Regions from separate parts of the Aquipuribacter sp. SD81 genome, predicted to be linked through region 1. Evidence: riboswitches for the same ligand, from Rfam matches in the RefSeq annotation. Region 1 holds a riboswitch; each other region holds the start of a gene.
The links. Region 1 has a riboswitch for S-adenosylmethionine ahead of WAA21_RS16515 (bifunctional o-acetylhomoserine/o-acetylserine sulfhydrylase). Riboswitches for the same ligand answer to the same signal wherever they lie in the genome.
Positions count from the first base shown of each region.

Region 2: linked by a shared signal. The riboswitch ahead of WAA21_RS07210 (ABC transporter ATP-binding protein) and the one ahead of WAA21_RS16515 (bifunctional o-acetylhomoserine/o-acetylserine sulfhydrylase) in region 1 are both predicted to bind S-adenosylmethionine.
Region 3: linked by a shared signal. The riboswitch ahead of WAA21_RS07105 (flavin reductase family protein) and the one ahead of WAA21_RS16515 (bifunctional o-acetylhomoserine/o-acetylserine sulfhydrylase) in region 1 are both predicted to bind S-adenosylmethionine.
Region 4: linked by a shared signal. The riboswitch ahead of WAA21_RS09325 (O-acetylhomoserine aminocarboxypropyltransferase/cysteine synthase family protein) and the one ahead of WAA21_RS16515 (bifunctional o-acetylhomoserine/o-acetylserine sulfhydrylase) in region 1 are both predicted to bind S-adenosylmethionine.

Region 1 is NZ_JBBAYJ010000035.1:501-5,115, forward strand. It holds partial or broken gene WAA21_RS16500 (DUF4192 family protein) at 1-45, shown strand, start outside; gene WAA21_RS16505 (RNA polymerase sigma factor) at 225-980, shown strand; gene WAA21_RS16510 (hypothetical protein) at 965-1,477, shown strand; SAM riboswitch class IV at 1,560-1,672, shown strand; gene WAA21_RS16515 (bifunctional o-acetylhomoserine/o-acetylserine sulfhydrylase) at 1,811-3,127, shown strand; gene metX (homoserine O-acetyltransferase MetX) at 3,133-4,329, shown strand; gene WAA21_RS16525 (NUDIX domain-containing protein) at 4,309-4,615, opposite strand, start outside.
Region 2 is NZ_JBBAYJ010000009.1:67,754-72,368, reverse strand. It holds gene WAA21_RS07215 (aliphatic sulfonate ABC transporter substrate-binding protein) at 1-1,075, opposite strand, end outside; gene WAA21_RS07210 (ABC transporter ATP-binding protein) at 1,072-1,944, opposite strand; SAM riboswitch class I at 2,155-2,247, opposite strand; gene WAA21_RS07205 (Uma2 family endonuclease) at 2,322-2,873, opposite strand; gene WAA21_RS07200 (polyprenyl synthetase family protein) at 3,069-4,034, opposite strand; gene nuoN (NADH-quinone oxidoreductase subunit NuoN) at 4,157-4,615, opposite strand, start outside.
Region 3 is NZ_JBBAYJ010000009.1:43,550-48,164, reverse strand. It holds gene WAA21_RS07115 (isochorismate synthase) at 1-409, shown strand, start outside; gene WAA21_RS07110 (diguanylate cyclase domain-containing protein) at 414-2,225, opposite strand; SAM riboswitch class I at 2,350-2,443, shown strand; gene WAA21_RS07105 (flavin reductase family protein) at 2,614-3,141, shown strand; gene sfnG (dimethylsulfone monooxygenase SfnG) at 3,138-4,295, shown strand; gene WAA21_RS07095 (glycoside hydrolase family 5 protein) at 4,327-4,615, opposite strand, start outside.
Region 4 is NZ_JBBAYJ010000012.1:99,807-104,421, forward strand. It holds gene WAA21_RS09320 (LLM class flavin-dependent oxidoreductase) at 1-214, opposite strand, end outside; gene WAA21_RS09325 (O-acetylhomoserine aminocarboxypropyltransferase/cysteine synthase family protein) at 216-1,676, opposite strand; SAM riboswitch class I at 1,846-1,937, opposite strand; gene WAA21_RS09330 (trypsin-like serine protease) at 2,132-2,950, shown strand; gene WAA21_RS09335 (MMPL family transporter) at 3,086-4,615, shown strand, end outside.

The DNA.
Region 1 (4,615 bases):
GGTCCACGGGCCGCGCGCCGCGGCCTCGGCGGCAGCGCGGCATGACACGGGGTCGGGCACCGGCTGTATCAGGGTCGTCGTCGGGTGCTCCTGCCACCCGGGACACCGCACGACGGTCGCGGCGGTCCCTGGTCGACGGCGCCCCGCCGGGTCTAGCGTTCCGGCGCAGGCAGGGACGGCGCCCCGGCGACGGGCGCGGGACCGGACGGACGGAGGCGACGAGCGTGGTCGAGACACCGAGCACCCGACCGACCTCGGCGAGGGTGGGAGCTCCGGGGACGGCACCGGACGACCTCACGGTCGTCCTCGTCCCGGAGCAGTCGACGACCGCGCGGGCCGACGGGACGACCGAGGGCGGCACCGGCGCAGGTGCCGCGTCCGCGGACCGCGGGGACGCGGCGTCGGGGTCCCGGCACCGCCTCGCCGACCAGGCCGCCGGGCTGCTGCGCGCGTGGTGCCGGGGCGAGCCGGGCGCGTGCGACGAGCTCGTCGCCCTCCTCACCCCGCTGCTGTGGCACACCGCACGGGCCTACCGCCTGGACGGCGACGTCGCCGAGGACGTCGTCCAGAACGCGTGGCTGGCCCTGTCCCGCCGCCGCGACCACCTGCGCGACCCCCAGGCGGTGCTCGCGTGGCTGCTCGTCACCGTGCGCCGCGACGCGGCCCGGGCCGCCGCAGCCGCCCGGCGGGCCGTCGAGGACCCCGAGCCCGTGCTGCTCGCCGCGCCCGACCCGCGACCCGGACCGGCCGCGCAGGTGGAGGACGACGACCGGGCGCGACGGCTGTGGTCGGCGGTCGCGACGCTGTCCGACCGCTGCCAGCGCCTGCTGCGGGTCATCGCCTTCTCGGACCGGCCGGACTACGCCGCGCTCTCGGTCGACCTCGCGATGCCGGTGGGCAGCATCGGGCCGACGCGCGGACGCTGCCTGAAGAAGCTGCGGGAGCAGCTGGGGGAGGAGTCGACATGGGCGACGACGTGAGCCCGCCGGCCGGCCCGGGCGGGCGGGAGGACGCCGACCTCTTGGTCGGTCTGCGCGACATGTGGGAGCGCCTCGACCCGCCGCCGCCGGGCCTCGCCGGGCGCGTCCGCTTCGCGCTGGAGGTCGAGCACCTCACCCGCGACCTCGACGTGGAGCTCATGCGGCTGCAGCAGGAGAGCCTCGTCGGCGCGGGCGGCCGCGGCGACGACGTCCGGACCGTCACCTTCGGCAGCCGGACGCTCACGGTCATGCTCGCCATCAGCGACGTCGACGGGGGCTTCCGCGTCGACGGCTGGGTCGCCCCGGGTGGTCGCCGGTCCGTCGAGGTCCGGACGTCGGAGGGCTCGACGCAGCAGCAGTGCGACGAGACCGGCCGCTTCACCCTCGAGCGGGTCCCGCCCGGGCACCTGCAGCTGGTCCTCGCCAGCACCGGGTCCGACGGGGCCGACGGCGGCCGCGTCGCCACGGGGGTCGTGACGCCCGCCCTCACCCTCTGAGGCGGCGGGGACGGCACCTGCCGTCCCGTCCCGCGATACGGCAGGTGGCTCGCGCGGGCGCGTGTGCCGTACCCTCGCGGCAGGTCATGAGCACCAGCGTCAAGCCCCGGCTCGCTGGTCGGCAACCCTCCTCCGCGGTGGGGTGCCCCGGGTGAGGACCAGGCCGTCACGGACCGGTGGCGGCAAGCGCGGGCCCGTGCGGCCCCGGGTTCGTGGGAGGTCCGCATGACGAGCTGTCCCGGCTGAGCGCCGCCCTCGTCCCCGCCCCACCCACCCCCGAACCGTCACGCGCCGCCGCCGGAGGACCCGCGGCCGCGCGAGTGAGGAGCACCCGTGAGCAGCTCGTGGTCCTTCGAGACCCGCCAGATCCACGCCGGCCAGAGCCCGGACAGCGCCACCGGCGCCCGCGCCCTGCCGATCTACGCCACGACGTCGTACGTCTTCGACAGCGCGAGCCACGCCGAGAACCTCTTCGCGCTGAAGGAGTTCGGCAACATCTACACGCGCATCATGAACCCCACGCAGGACGCCGTGGAGCAGCGCGTGGCCAGCCTCGAGGGCGGCGCGGCGGCCCTGCTGCTCGCCAGCGGGCAGGCCGCGGAGACCACCGCCCTGCTCAACCTCGCCGAGGCGGGCGGGCACGTCGTGTCCAGCCCGCGGCTGTACGGCGGCACGTACAACCTCTTCCACTACACGTTCCCGAAGATGGGCATCGAGGTGTCCTTCGTCGAGGACCCGGACGACCTCGACAGCTGGCGCGCCGCGGTGCGCCCGAACACGAAGGCGTTCTTCGGCGAGACGATCTCCAACCCCTACCAGGACGTGCTCGACATCGAGGGCGTCGCGGCCGTCGCGCACGACGCGGGCGTGCCGCTGGTGGTCGACAACACCGTCGCGACGCCGTACCTCATCCGGCCGCTGGAGTGGGGCGCGGACGTCGTCGTGCACTCGGCGACGAAGTTCCTCGGCGGGCACGGCGCCGCCATCGCCGGTGTGATCGTCGACGGCGGGCGCTTCGACTACGCCGCCGACCCGGAGCGCTTCCCGCAGTTCAACACGCCCGACCCCAGCTACAACGGGCTCGTCTACGCCCGCGACCTCGGTGTCGGCAGCGCGCTGGGGGCGAACCTCGCCTACGTCCTCAAGGCGCGTGTGCAGCTGCTGCGCGACATCGGCGCCGCCGTGAGCCCGTTCAACGCGTTCCTCGTCGCGCAGGGCCTGGAGACCCTCAGCCTGCGCATGGAGCGGCACGTCGACAACGCCCGCGCCGTCGCGGAGTGGCTCGAGGCCCGTGACGAGGTCGAGCGGGTCGCCTACGCGTCGCTGCCCAGCAGCCCCTTCCACGAGCGCGCCGCGAAGTACGCCCCGCGCGGGTCCGGCTCCGTCCTCGCCTTCGAGGTCGCCGGCGGCGTCGAGGCCGGCCGCCGCTTCGTGGAGGCGCTGGAGCTGCACAGCCACGTCGCCAACATCGGCGACGTCCGCAGCCTCGTCATCCACCCCGCCTCCACCACGCACAGCCAGCTGAGCGTGGAGGAGCAGCGTGCGAGCGGCGTGACTCCCGGTCTCGTCCGGCTGTCGGTCGGCCTCGAGCACCTCGACGACATCCTCGCCGACCTCGAGGCGGGCTTCCGCGCGGCGAAGGGCGCCTGAGGACGGTGGCGGCCTGGCAGGACGGGGACCCGGTCGGCGCACGGCGCTTCCTCGACGTCGGGACGGTCGACCTGGAGCACGGCGGCACGCTGCCTGGCGTCCGGGTCGCCTACGAGACGTGGGGCGAGCCCCGGCTCGACGCCGGCGGCCACGTGAGCAACGCGGTCCTCGTCCTGCACGCCCTCACCGGCGACTCCCACGTCGTCGGTCCCGCCGGCCCGGGGCACGCCTCGCCCGGCTGGTGGGAGGGCGTCGTCGGTCCCGGGCTCGCGGTCGACACCGACCGCTGGTTCGTCGTGGCGCCCAACGTGCTCGGGGGCTGCCAGGGCACGACCGGCCCCGCCACGCCCGCCCCGGACGGACGGCCGTGGGGCAGCCGGTTCCCCGCCGTGTCCGTGCGCGACCAGGTGGCGGTCGAGGCCCGGCTCGCCGACCACCTGCGCGTGCGGACGTGGGCGCTCGTGGTCGGCGGCTCCATGGGCGGGATGCGGGCCGTGGAGTGGGCGGTCGGGCTGCCCGGGCGGGTCGAGCGGCTCGCGGTCCTCGCGAGCACGGCCGCCGCCTCCGGCGACCAGATCGCGTGGGCGGCGCCGCAGCTGGCGGCCGTCACCGGCGACCCGGCGTGGCGCGGCGGGGACTACCACGACGGTCCCGACGCCGGTCCGGTCACCGGACTGGGGGTCGCGCGGCGCATCGCCCACGCCACCTACCGGTCCCGCTGGGAGCTCGACACCCGCTTCGGCCGCGACGCGCAGCCCGGCGAGGACCCGCTGACCGGCGGCCGCTACGCGGTGGAGTCCTACCTCGACCACCAGGCCGGCAAGCTCGCGCGGCGCTTCGACGCCGGCAGCTACGTCGTCCTCACCCGGGCGATGAACGGGCACGACGTCGGCCGGGGTCGCGGGGGCACCGAGGCCGCGCTCGCCCGCGTCCGGGCGCGCACGACCGTCGCCGGCGTGGACTCCGACCGGCTGTACCCGCTGGAGCAGCAGGAGCACCTCGCCCGGCACGTGCCCGGGGCGAGGCTCGTCGTCGTGCGGTCGCGTTACGGCCACGACGGCTTCCTCGTCGAGACCGCCCAGGTCTCGCGCCTGCTCGCCGACGTCCTCGCCGACTCGTCGGCCGAGGCGCCCGGGGGCGGCCCGGCCGACGTGCTCGACCCCCACCCGGCGACCGACGCCTCAGCGACCTGCGTGCCCTGAGCCCCCGAGCCCGTCCCCGAACCCGTCACCGGGCTCGCCGGCTCCCGCAGCGGTGAGCAGCCGCTCGGCCAGTCCCGCCACGCGGCCCCAGTCGCGGGCCAGCCCGGCGTGCAGCGGCAGCTCGGGCACCGCCGCGAGGGGGCGCCACGCGAGCGCCTCGGTCTCCTCGTTGCCGTCCCCGAGCCGCGCGCCGGGCGCGAGGAGCCCGAGCACGTAGTCGTAGCGCCAGTCGACGTGGTCGGTCCCCGTGAGGGTCGCCGCGACCCGGACGTCGGCCGGCTCGACG
Region 2 (4,615 bases), on a different contig from region 1:
CCTCGGTCTCCGTCCCGGCCGACTCGACGGCCGCGGTCGCGGGCTCCGGCGCGAAGAGCTCCTCGAGCGCCGTCTCCGCGTCCTCCTGGCTGCCGACCTGACCGCCGTCGACGACGATAGGCACGATCCGCTCGAGCACCGCGCGGAGGTCCTCACCGGGCACCGGGTCGATGTCGAGGTTGGTGCGCTCGTCGAGCACCTGCGCGGCGATCTCCGGCTCGATCTCGGCGGCGGTCGCGAGGATCTCGACAGCCTCCTCCGGGTTGTCCTGGATCCACTGCCGCGCGCGCTCGTACTGCGTGAGGACGAGCTCGACGGCCTCCGGGTGCTCGGTCAGGAAGTCCTCGCGCACGTTGAGCACGCTGTAGGAGTTGCGGCTCGGCTCCCGCACGACGAGCTCGGCGCCCTCGTTCGCCACGGTGTCGGCCATGATCGGGTCGAGCCCCGCCCACGCGTCGACCTCGCCGCGGTTGAGGGCGAGGCGGCCGTCGGCGTGCGGCAGGTCGACGATCTGCACGTCGTCGGTCGTGAGTCCCGCGGAGTCGAGCGTCTGCAGGAGGAAGAAGTACGGGTCGGTCCCGGACAGCGCCGCGATGGTGCGGCCCTCGAGGTCCTCGGCGCTCGTGATGTCGGAGTCGGGCCCGACGACGATCGCCGACCACTCCGGCTGCGCGAGGACGTCGACGGTGCGCAGCGGGGAGCCGTTGGCCCGGGCGAGCAGCGCCGCGGCGCCGGCGGTGGAGTTGAAGTCGACGACGTCGCCGCGCAGCAGCTCGTTGGCGGGGGCGGACCCGGCGGAGAACTCCCACGTGACCTCGACGTCGTCGCCGACGGCCTCCTCGACCCAGCCCTGCTCCTTGAGCACGAGGCTCGCCGGGTTGTACGTCGCCCAGTCCAGGCGGATCTCGTCGACACCGAGGTCGCCGCCCGCGGCGGCGCTCGCGCCACCGCCGGCCGCGCCCGTGGCGTCGTCGTCGGCGTCGGCGCCGCCCTCCGAACCGGAGCCGCAGGCCGCGAGCACGAGGGCGGTCGCGGCGGCGAGGGCGAGGGTGGGGACGGACGTGCGGCGGCTCATCGGGTGTGCTCCTGTCGGGTCCGGGAACCCTGCTCGTGGTGCGGGGAGGTGGACGCGCCGGCGTCGGAGACGCCGACGAGGGACAGCAGGCGCGACCGGAGGCGTGCGGCGGCGGCGAGCTGCTCGGGGTCGGTGGTGTCGCGCGGGCGGGGCAGGTCGACCGGCACGTACGTGGCGTGCCCGGTGCCGGCGCGCCCGAGCACCGTGATGTGGTCGGCGAGCCGGACGGCCTCGTCGACGTCGTGGGTGACGAGCACGACGGTCGTGCCGTCGGCGTGGACGAGCTCGTCGACGAGGCCCTGCATGGTGAGACGGGTGAGGGCGTCGAGCGCGGCGAAGGGCTCGTCGAGCAGCAGGACGCCCGGCCGGGCGAGCAGCGCCCGGGCGAGCGCGGTGCGCTGGGCCATGCCGCCGCTGACGGAGGCGGGCCGGTAGTCGCCGTAGCCGTCGAGGTGCACCCGGTGCAGGAGCTCGTCGACCTCCTCGCGCGACCCGGCGCCCGGCTCGTGCCGGCGGCGGCGGGTGGCACCGAGAGCGACGTTGCCGCGCAGGTCGAGCCACGGCAGCAGCCGCGGCTGCTGGAAGACGACGGCGACGCGCTCGTCGCCCTCGACGATGTCGCTGCTGCCGCTGCCGTCGGCCCCGCCGAGGCGCGCGGTGCCGCGGGTGGGCGGGGTCAGGCCGGCGAGGACGCGCAGCAGGGTCGACTTGCCGCACCCGGACGGCCCGAGCACGGCGTGGACCTCACCGGCGGGCACGTGCAGGTCGAGGCCGTCGAGGACCGGCCCCTTGCCGAAGTCGACGGTGAGGTCGCGGACGTCGACGGGCAGCGAGGTGGTCCGCGCCGGGGATGGCGTGGTGCTGGTCATGGGGGTGCTCCGGAGGTCGCGGCGCCGGGACGGCGCAGGAGGGCCGGCCCGCGCGCAGCGCGGGTCGACGGGGGCCGGGGGTGTGCGCCGAGCGGGAGGCTCAGCGCAGCGGCATTCGCCGCGGACACGCCGCGGCGGTGCGGCGGCACAGGTCCACGGCGCGACGCGCGACCAGGAGCGGGGTGGTGCCGGGGCAGTACCTCACAGGATCCTCCATCGGTCCTGGCGGTAGCACCCGCACCCGTTGCCGGGGGGTTGCTGCGACGTCGACGAGCCAGGTCTCTCGGTCGCTCTGGATGGCTGGTGAGAGAGTAGCCCCCGCCGTCCCGACTCGCGAAACCGGACGTCCGAGGGCTGGGACGGCCGTCTCGCTCCGGTCAGCGGCGGCCGAGCGCGCCGGGCCGGACCGTCACCGGGAAGGGCCGCTCGAGGCGGACCTCGTCGTCGCCCGCGACGCGCGCGGTCTCGACGTAGCGGCCGTCGACCAGGTCGAGCACGAGCAGCGACGGCTCGGCCGGGTCGACGACCCAGTACGACGCCACGCCGGAGTCCTCGTACAGGCCGCGCTTGAGCAGCAGGTCCTTGCTGCGGGTGCTGGGCGACAGCACCTCCACCGCGAGGAGCAGCGGCCGCTGCACGTCCACCGGTCCGACGTCCTCGCTGCGGACCACGAGCAGGTCCGGCTGGAGGGACCGGACCCGGCTCGGCCGGTAGTCGAGGGGGGCGACGAACACCTCCGTACCCGGCACCTCCGCCTGGCGCAGCACCATCAGCAGGTCGACGACCACGCGCTGGTGGGCGGGCACGGGAGCGGGCGTCACGAGGAGCACCCCGTCCGCGAGCTCGTACTGCAGGCCGTCGTCGGGCAGCCGGTCGAGGTCGTCGACCGTCCAATCCCCCTCACGCGGCATCACGGTCACAGCAGCCATGGTCCTCCCCTCGACGGCCATGTCACCAGCCCGACCCACGACGGACGACGGCGTGCGCCCCCGTCCACAGGCCCGCTGCCCGGCCACGACGACACACGCGACGGCGGGACGGTGCACCGACGGTCGGCGGGAGCTGTCCGGTGTGTCGCCGTGGCCGCAGGCAGGCGACGTCGCGCCGTGACGGACGCGGGCGGCTCAGCCCGTGCGGTCGGCGAGCGCCTCGGCGACCGCGGCGAGGGCGTCGCGGGCCGGCAAGGCGGGCAGCGGCGCGAGGGCCTCGACGGCGCGGGCCGACCAGCGCCGCGCCTCGGTCCGCGCGTCGGCGGTCACGGGGTGCGCGCGCAGCCGGGCGACGACGTCGGCGAGCGCCTCGTCGTCGCCCAGGTCGCCGTCGAGGTCCGCGAGCAGCTCGGCCGACCCGGCGGGGGCGCTGCTGTCGGCGACCGCCCGGCGCAGCAGCAGCACCGGCAGCGTCGGCACGTGCTCGCGCAGGTCGGTGCCGGGCGTCTTGCCGGACTCCGCGCGCTCGGCGGCGAGGTCGAGGACGTCGTCGGCGAGCTGGAACGCGACGCCGACCTGCTCGCCGTACTCCACGAGCACGCGCACCTGCTCGGCGGGCAGCCCGGAGAACATGCCGCCGAAGCGGGCGGACGTCGCGATGAGCGAGCCCGTCTTGTCGCTCAGCACCTGCAGGTAGTGCGCGACCGGGTCCTCGCCGCGGCGCGGGCCGACGGTCTCCCGCATCTCCCCCAGCACGAGCCGCTCGAAGGTCCGCGCCTGGATGCTCACCGCCTCCGGCCCGAGCCCGGCGCCGATGACCGACGCGCGCGCGAAGAGCAGGTCGCCGGTGAGGATGGCGACGGTGTTGCCCCACACCTGCTGGGCGCTCGGCACCCCGCGACGCTCGGTCGCGGAGTCGATGACGTCGTCGTGGTACAGCGTCGCGAGGTGCGTGAGCTCGACGACGACCGCCGCGTCGACGACGAGCGGCCCGGGCGCGCCGAGCTGGGCCGCGAGCAGGCACAGCAGCGGCCGGGTGCGCTTGCCCCCCGCCCGCACGAGGTGGCCGGCGGCGTCGTCGGCGAGCGGGTCCGCGCTGCGGACGGCGTCCCGGACGGCCTCCTCGACCTGCGCCAGCCCGTCGACGACGGTGTCGCGCAGCGCGTCGTCGGTGAGGCCGTAGCGCTCGAGGCGCGCGGCGTGCGCCGCCCGGCCTGCCCCGCCGGGCCCGGGCCCGGCGGCGCTCACCACGCGCTCACCACGACGTCACTGCGGTCACAGGGTCACAGCACGAAGAAGCCGGACTGCTCCGCGAGCCCGAGCAGCGGCGTGGGCAGCACGCCCAGGAGGACCGTGACGGCGGCGGTGACCGCGAGCACGCCGGTGAGGGTCGCGCTCGGCGTGACGACGCGGGCGCTGTCCTCGGTGGCGTCGGCGAAGTACATCGACACGATGATGCGGAGGTAGAACACGACCGCGACCGCGCTGGTGACGACGCCGACGACCGCCAGCAGCCCCGCCCCGCCGCTGATCGCGGCGCCGAAGACGGCGACCTTGCCGACGAACCCGCTCGTGAGGGGGATGCCGGCCAGGGCGAGGAGGAACAGCGAGAAGACCCCGGCGAAGACCGGCGAGCGACGGCCGATGCCCGCCCACGAGGAGATCGTCGTCGCCTCGCCGCCCGCGTCGCGGACGAGCATGAGCGCGGAGAACGCGCCGATCGTCGTGACGCCGTACACCGC
Region 3 (4,615 bases), on a different contig from region 1:
CGCCGGCACCAACGTGCCGGAGTCGCCGTACGTGCTGCACCTGGCCAACGTCATGCACCTCGCGACGGACGTGACGGGGGTGCTGCGCGACGGCGCCTCGAGCCTCCGCCTCGCGGCGGCCCTGCACCCCTCCGCGGCGGTGTGCGGCACCCCGACCGAGGCGGCGGCCGACCTCATCACGGAGCTGGAGGGCATGGACCGGGGTCGCTACGCGGGGCCGGTGGGCTGGCTCGACGCCTCCGGCGACGGCGAGTGGGGCATCGCCCTGCGGTGCGGGCGCGTCGCCGAGGACGCCCACGAGGTCCGGCTCTTCGCCGGCTGCGGCATCGTCGAGGGGTCGGACCCGGCGGCCGAGCTCGCCGAGTCGACGGCGAAGCTCGTCCCCATGCGCGACGCGCTCGGCGGCTGAGGCCTCACGCGCTGCGGGCGACCGCCAGCGGCGCGGACGACGGCACGGACGACGGCACGGCCTCGGTCGTGATGCGGCCCCGCCCCGACCGCTTCGCGCGGTACATGGCGGCGTCGGCGCGCTCGAGCAGGCCGCGCGCGTCCTCACCCGGGCCGGAGAGCGTGAGGCCGCCGCTGACCCCGACGTCGAGGGCCTCCCCGCCCACGACCAGCGGCTCCGCCATGACCTCCAGCAGCCGGTCGGCCACGGCCAGACCGGCCTCGACGGACGCCAGGCCCGGGCAGCACACGACGAACTCGTCGCCACCGAGCCGCGCCACGGTGTCGAGCGGACGCACCGAGGCCAGGAGCCGCTGCGCGACGAGCACGAGCAGCTCGTCGCCGGTCGCGTGCCCGTGGGTGTCGTTGACCGCCTTGAAGCGGTCGAGGTCGAGGAACAGGAGGCCGACGGCCGTGCCGTCGCGCCCCGACGCGGCGAGCTGCTGGTCGAGCCGGTCCAGCAGCAGGGTCCGGTTCGGCAGGCCCGTCAGGTCGTCGTGGAGGGCGAGCAGCGTGAGCCGCCGCTCGACGTCGACGCGGTCGGTGGCGTCGAGCATCTGCACCGTCAGGCGCGCGCCGTGCACGTCGTGGCCCGCCTCGCCGACCAGGTCGGGGCCCACGAGCAGCTGCACCCACCGCGGTGCCCCGTCCGGCAGCACGACCTCGGCGGTGCCCTGCCAGGACGGGTCGCGGCCCTCGGCGACCGACACCAGCCCGGCCGTCACCTCCGCGGCGTGCGACGGCTCGAGCAGCGTCAGCCAGTCCGCGCCGAGGAGGTCGGCGACCGGCCGCCGCAGCAGCACGGCCGTCGCGGGGTTGGCGCTGCCGATGACCGCGGTGCGCCCGTCGGGACGCAGCCGCACCGACAGGTGGCCCGCGAGCGCGGTGTCGAGGCTGCGCCGCACGCGCGCCTCGCTCGCCCGGACGGCGCCGAGCAGGTCGTCGCGCTCGTGGCGGCTCACGGCGATGCTGACGGCCACGCACGCGAGCACCGCGAGGAAGCCCTGCGCGAGCACGACCCGGGTGGCGGGGTCGGTGCCGGACGCGGCGAAGGGGCCGTAGCCGGCGACGGTCAGCCAGACCGTGAGCACCCCGGTGAGGACGAGGTGGGCGCTGGTGAGGAAGCGCCCGAGCCGCAGCGCGGCCCACAGCGTGAGGGGCACGACGGAGTAGGCGATGTTGAGGCCGTCGCCGACGACGAAGGCGAGGCCGTAGCCGCCGAGGGTGGCGAGGAGCAGCAGCAGCGCCTCCCGGCGGCGCGCGGGCACCAGCTCGTCGCGCGAGGGGGGCCAGGTCCGTGCGACCGCGAGCACGAGGACGGTGCCGACGGCGTTGCGGACGAGGACGAGCAGGGCGCCGGTCGTCGTCCCGACGTAGTCCGGCGCCCCGGCCACCACGACCGCGCCGGCCGCCGCGGCCGCGAACGACGCCGCCACGATCGCCCCGCCGACCGCCGCGGAGTCCAGGCGCCGCCGGCGGGCGCCGAACGCCGCCAGCAGCGTCGCACCGACCGCGGCGTGCACGAGGTTGGCGGCGACGAACCAGCCGGTGTCGGCGAGCGGCACGCCCGTCGCGTCGTGGACCGCGAACGTCGCCGCGCCCATGAGCACGCCGTCGCGCACGCCGGTGCGCACGTCCGGCACCGCGGCCGCCCACAGGACCGCGACGCCGGCCGCCGGCCACACGAGGGCCAGCCCGCCGAGCCCGTCGGTCGCGGTGAGGCGCCCCAGCAGCGCCGCGATCGTGAACGCGACGAGGAGCAGGAGGGAGCGGCGCACCTACGGGTCATCGGCACGGACCGGTCACCGTCGTCTAGCCCGGACGGGTGGACCCCTGGTCCAGCATGCGGGACGGACGGCACCCGACGGTGGACAGCCGGCGCCTGCGGCGCCACAGTGGTGGCGCCCATCCAGAGCGGCCGAGAGACCTGGCTCGTCGACGCCGCAGCAACCCCCCGGAACCTCGGGTGAGGGTGCTCCCGCCAGGCCGATGGAGGTCCACCTCGTGACACGTCCCCGTCCTCTCCTCGTGCGCCGCCGCGTCGTCGACCTGCTCCGGACGGCCTCGGGCCGCTGTCGGCCCTCGCGCGCCTGAGCGCCGTCGCGACCGCCCCCACCCACCCCGGTCGAGCCGTCGGGCCGACCGCCCTCACCTGAGGAGAACCACGTGACCACCCCCACCTGGGGTGGACCCGCCGTGGACCTGCGCCGCGCCTTCCGCTCCGACGCCTCGAGCGTCTGGGCGGTCACCACCGCGCACGCGGGCCTGCCCGTCGGGTTCACCGCCGTGTCCGTCGCCAGCGTCTCGCTGGCCCCGCCCCTGCTGTCGTTCAACGTCGCCCGGACGTCGTCGAGCCTGCACGCGCTCGTGCAGTCCGGCCGCTTCGCCGTCCACCTGCTCGCCGCCGACCAGGAGGACCTCGCCCGGCGCTTCGCCGCCGACGCCGCGCTCCGCTTCGGACCCGGCACCGCCTGGCGCTGGGCGGAGGACGGACTGCCGCACCTCGACGGGGTCGTCACCCGCGTCGCGGGCGCCGTCCTGCGGCTCGTCGAGGCCGGTGACTCGCTGCTCGTCCTCGGCGAGGTCCACGGCGTCGACGGCCTCGTCGACGGCGCGGACCGGGCCCCGGAGCCGCTCGTGCACCACGACCGCACGTACACCCGCCCCGCCGTCCTCTCAGGAGCCGTCGCATGAGCACACCCCAGCCCACCCACCCCGCTCCGCTGCGCTTCGCGTACTGGGTGCCCAACGTCTCCGGCGGCCTCGTCGTCTCGACGCTGCCCCAGCGCACCGACCACACCCCGCGGTACAACGTCGACACGGCCCGGGCCGCCGAGGCCGCCGGGTTCGACTACGCGCTCACCCAGGTGCGCTACGCGGCGAGCTACGGCGCCGACGAGCAGCACGAGTCGACGTCGTTCTCCCTCGCGCTGCTGCTCGCCACCGAGCGCCTCAAGGTCATCGCCGCGGTCCACCCCTACTTCTGGCAGCCGACGGTGCTCGCGAAGTGGGCGGCGACCGCGCAGTCCCTCACCGGCGGCCGCCTCGCGCTCAACGTCGTCTCCGGCTGGTTCAAGGACGAGGCCGTGTCGCTGGGCGCTACGTGGCTGGAGCACGGTGAGCGCTACCGGCAGTCGGAGGAGTTCATCGACGTGCTGCGCGGCGCGTGGACCACCGACGACTTCACCTACCGCGGGGACTTCTTCCGCACGCGCGGCCTCACGTTCCGCCCCCAGCCGGACGTGCTGCCCGAGATCTTCCAGGGCGGCAACTCCACCGACGCCCGGCACATGGCCGGCCGGGTGAGCGACTGGTACTTCATGAACGGCAGCACGCCCGAGGGCGTCGCGGAGCAGGTCGCGCAGGTCGGCGGCTACGCCGCGGCCGCCGGGCGGCGCGTGCGCTTCGGGCTCAACGGCTTCGCCGTCGTCCGCGACAGCGCGGCCGCCGCCCGGCAGGTGGTGGAGGACGTCGTCGCGCACGCCGACGTCGAGAAGGTCGAGGGCTTCCGCGAGGCCGTCCGGCAGGCCGGGCGCTCCAGCGCGGACGGCACGGGCATGTGGTCCGACAGCACGTTCCGCGACCTCGTGCAGTACAACGACGGCTTCCGCACCGGCCTCGTCGGGACGCCCGAGCAGGTCGCGCGCCGGGCGCTGGCGTACAAGCTCGTGGGGGTCGACCTGCTCCTGCTCGGCTTCCTCCACGTGCGCGAGGAGGTCGAGGCCTTCGGCCGGGAAGTGATCCCCCTCGTCCGCGAGCTCGAGGCGGAGGCGGCGGGCGTCGCCGACCCGGTCGCGCACCTCGACCTGTCCGAGGAGCTCGCGGGCGTCCTCGCCCCGACGGGCTGAGGACCGTCCGGTCCCCGGCCGGCGCGGCGCCTCAGCGCCGCGCCGGCTCCACGACCCGGGCGATGCTAGTCGCCTCGCGCTGCGGGCTGCCCAGGTACACGGACAACGCGTAGTCCTCGCCCCAGCGCTCGCCGGCGGCCCAGCCCGCGACGTCGACGCCGCCCTCGAGGACCTGCGCGTAGGCCCGGGCCCCCAGCCGGTTCCACAGCGGCCAGTCGCCCGGGTGCGCGGCCGACGGCTCGCCGGAGGGCCAGCCGACCTCGCCCAGCAGCCCGCGCACGTCCTGCTCCCCGCACCACGCGAGGAAGCCGCCGAGCTCG
Region 4 (4,615 bases), on a different contig from region 1:
CGCGCACGCGCAGATGGAGCGTCTCGGGGCTGCCGAGGCTCAGCGCGTCCTCCATGACGACGAGGTCGAGGCCCGCCTGCTCCAGCTCGCGGACGGCCTGCTGGTACAGCCGCGGGTCGGTCCAGCGCCAGCCCCACCGCCAGTCCTCGCGGCCCCACCCCTGCGGGCCGAAGCCGCGGGAGAAGAACCAGCCGACGTGCTGCAGCCGCCCCACGTCAGGCGCCCGTCGCGGTCGCGCCGGTCACGCCGGTCGCGCCGTCGCCGGCGCGCACCGCGGCGAGGCCGCGCGCGAGGTCGTCGAGGAGGTCCTCGACGTCCTCGATCCCCACCGACAGCCGCAGCGTCCCGTCGTGGACCCCGGCCGCCGCGCGGTCGGCCGGCGAGCGGTGCGCGTGCGTGGTCGAGGCGGGGTGGAGCACGAGCGAGCGGACGTCGCCGAGGTGCGTCATGCGGCTGAGGAGCCGGACGGCGTCGACGAACCGGCGCGCGGCGGGCTCACCGCCCGCGAGCGTGACGGCGAAGACCGAGCCGGTGCCGCGCGGCAGGTAGCGCCGGGCCAGGTCGTGCGACGGGCTGGAGGCGAGCCCGGCGTGCGCGACGTGGGCGACCTCCGGCTGCGCCTCGAGCCAACGGGCGAGCACGAGGGCGTTGTCGGTCTGCTGCCGCACCCGCAGCGACAGCGTCTCCACGCCCTGCTGCAGCAGCCACGCGTTGAGGGGGGCGAGGGTCGGGCCGAGCCGGGCCGCGACGACGTGCCGGGCGTGCTCGACGTACGCGCGCCGGCCGTACCGCTGCACCCAGCTGCTCCCGCCGAGCAGCGCGCTGGGCGCGGTGAGGTGCTCCCACCGGTCCTCGCGCGCCGCCCAGTCGAAGCCGGTCCCGGTCACGACGACCCCGCCGAGGGTCGCGCCGTGCCCGGACAGGAACTTGCTCGCGGAGTGCACGACGACGTCGGCCCCGTGCTCCAGCGGCCGGAGCAGGTACGGCGTCGCGAGCGTGTTGTCGACGACGAACGGGACCCCGGCCGCGTGAGCGACGTCGGCGACGGCGCGCAGGTCCACGAGGTCGTTCGTGGGGTTGGGCACGGACTCGGCGAAGAACGCCCGCGTCGTGGGCCGGACGAGCCGGCGCCACGCCTCGGGGTCCGTGTGGTCGTCGACGAGGTCGACCTCGATGCCCAACCGCGCGAAGTTCTCGGTGAACAGCCCGCGCGAGCCCTCGTAGACGCTGCGCGCCGACAGCAGGTGGTCGCCGGCCCGCAGCAGCCCGAGCAGGGCGACGGTCACGGCGGCCTGCCCGCTGCCGACGACCACCGCGTCGGTCCCGCCCTCGAGCGCGGCGAGGCGCCGCTCGAGCGCCGCGCACGTCGGGTTCGCGACGCGGGAGTACGTGTAGCCCTCCTCGTCGCCGGCGAAGCGGGCGCGGGCCTGCTCGAAGTCGTCGAACACGAATCCCGCGCTCACGTGGACCGGCGCGACGCGGGCGCCGGTGAGGGCGTCGGGCTCGGCGCCGGCGTGGACCTGGCGGGTGGCGAACCCGCGCGGCGCCCACGGGTCGGACGGCGCCGTCTCGCTGCCGGACAGGGCCTCGTGGGTCGGGGCGCCGGTGGTCGGGGCCGTCAGGGGGTGGGCCGGTACGGGTGCGAGCACGTCGAACCAGGGGTCGGTCACGGTCATGGCGGGTCCTCGGGTGCTGGGGTCGCCGGCCGCGCGGCGCGGCGACGGGTGGTCGGGAGGCGAGGTCGGGCGTCAGGCCCGACAGGGCTCGCTCTCCCCGAGCACCACGAGGACACGGGTGCGGTACGACGTGCGGTGACCGACCGCCGAGCGGCGCTGCGTCATGACTCCTCCATCGGCCGTGGCGGGAGCACCTGCCCCCCGGGGGGGTGGTTGCTGCGGCGTCGACGAGCCACGTCTCTCGGCCGCTCTGGATGGTGTCGCCGAGTGTTCGGCAGGCGGCGCGGCCGTGTCAAGCAGCGGACGGGTCGTCCCGACGGGTGGACGCGGTCGGGACTCGCCCCGAACTCCGGGACGAGTCAGGCCTATCGGACGGTCGGTGGGCGTGGCTATGGTCCCGGCACGGCGGCGAGGGGCCACCGCCGGACCTCGATCCCGCCCCCGGAGGAGCACCCATGAAGCCTGTTCTCGCCGCCGCCGCGGCTCTCGTCCTCGGCGCCGCGGTCGCGGCGCCCGCGGCGGCCATCACCCGGGGCGGCAGCCTCGACGGCCAGGACCACCCCTACGTCGGCATCATGGTGTCGAGCACCTACGACGCCGACGGCGAGCTCGTGCCGCAGTCGCGGTGCAGCGGCTCTCTCATCTCCCCGACGGTGTACGTCACGGCCGGGCACTGCACGTTCGGGGCGGACTCCGTCGAGATCTGGTTCGAGACGACGCTCGAGCCCACGCCGGCCGACTTCGGCTACCCCTACGAGGGCGCGACGTCGGTGACCGGCACGCCGTACACGCACCCGGAGTACGACGACGCCGCGTTCTACCTGCACGACCTCGGCGTCGTCGTCCTCGACGAGCCCGTCGAGCTCGACCGCTACGCCGAGCTGCCGCAGGTCGGCGTCGTCGACACGCTGCCCAAGGGGCGCAACGGCGCCGTGGTCACGGCCGTCGGCTACGGGCTGCAGGCCGCGTCCAGCAACCCCGTGCAGCCGGAGCGCAACGTCGCCGAGCTCACCCGCTACCAGGCGGACCTCTTCGTCCTCAACACCCAGGGGGCGAACGGCGCCGGCACCGCGTCGGGCAACCAGTCGATCCTGCTGAGCGGCGACGCCAAGCACGGCGGTACGTGCTTCGGCGACTCCGGCGGCCCCGCGCTGGTCGGCGACACGCTCGTCTCGGTCAACTCCTACGGCCTCAACGGCAACTGCGCCGGTGTCGGCGGCATGTTCCGCATCGACCAGGAGCGGGAGCTCGGGTTCATCCGCGGCTTCCTGTGAGGCCGCACGGACGCACCCGCGCCTGACGGCGGGCCCGGCACCCGGCACGGGTGCCGGGCCCGCTGCGTGCGGACCGCTCGGTCGGGGTACTGCGGCGACAGGGGTCCGGACCGGGGCCCGTGCCCGGAGGTGACCATGACAGCGGGGACGGCGCGGGCGGCGGGGACGGCGGGGACGCCGCACCGCGCTCCGCCGCGCGGGGTCGGGGCCGCCGCGGCCCTCGTGGTCCGCGGCCGGTTCGCCGTCCTGCTCGGCTGGGTCGTGCTCACCGTCGCGGCCGTCGTCCTGCTCCCGCTGCCGGGCGGCACGGGGGTCGGCGACCTCGACGACTTCGCGCCCGACGGCAACCCCTACGTGTCGACCGAGGTGCGGTCGGCGCAGGCGTTCGGCTTCCCGCTGCTGTCGCGCGCCGTCGTCGTGCAGCGCGACCCCGACGGGCTGTCGCCGTACACGCAGGCAGCCGCCGTGCTGCGCGCGGCGTCGGTCGCCCAGGGCACCTACCCCGAGCCGGGCCCGCTGCTGGGGGCGCTGCCGCTGCTCAACACCGCCGGTCTCGTGCCGGGCGCCCGCGAGGAGGGCACGACGGCCCTCACCTACCTGCTCATGTCGCCCGAGACCGGCATCTTCGGGCAGACCCGGGCCGCGCAGCGCTACGCCGCCGGCGCACCGGACCCGCTCGACGCGACCGTCGGCGTGACCGGCACCTTCCCGGCGCGCGTCGCGCAGGACGCCGTCCTCGACCGGTCGCTGCGGGCGCTGGAGCTCACGGCACCGCTGGCGGTGTTCGGCGTGCTGGCGCTGAGCTTCCGCTCCCTCGTCGCGCCGCTGCTCGCGATCGGCACGGCGGTCCTCGCCTTCGTCCTCACGCTCCACGCGGCCGGGGCGCTCGGGGCGGTGCTCGACGTGCAGGTGCCCGCCGAGCTGCGCCCGCTGCTGCTCGCGCTGCTGCTCGGGGTCGTCACCGACTACGCGGTCTTCTTCCTCGCCGCCACCCGCAGCGGGCTGGAGGACGGTGAGGACCGCGTGGGGGCCGCGCGACGCGCGGTCGTCGACTACCTGCCCGTCGTCGTGGTCGCGGGCCTCACGGTCGCCGCCGGCACGGCGTCGCTGCTCGCCGCCCGCGGCAGCGTGTTCCGCGCCTTCGGACCGGGCATGGCGCTCGCGGTGCTCGTCGGCCTGGCGGTCTCGGTGACGCTGCTCCCGGCGCTGCTGGCGGTGCTCGGCCGCGCGGCGTACTGGCCCGCCCGGCCCGGCGCGCTGGACGGCGCCTCGGTCCCGCTGGCTCGCCGCACGGCCCGCTTCGCCCGGGTACGACGACCTCTCGTGGGACGGCTCGTCCGCCCACGCACGGCCGCGTCGGTCGTCGTCGGCGGCACGCTCGTGCTCCTCGCGCTCGCGGTGCCGGTCAAGGACCTCGCGCTCGGGGTCTCGTTCGTCCCGTCGCTGCCGGCGGAGGAGGAGGCGGCGCAGGCGGCGGACGCGGCCGCCGAGGGGGTCGCTCCCGGCATCCTGTCCCCCACGCTCGTCCTCGTCGAGGGCGCCGACCTCGACGAGCAGGCCCAGGCGCTCGCCGCCTTCCGCACCCGCCTGGAGTCGCAGGCCGGGGTGGCCGGCGTGCTGGGCCCGGGCTACGGGCTGCTGCAGCAGCCGCTCGGGCTCGTGGTG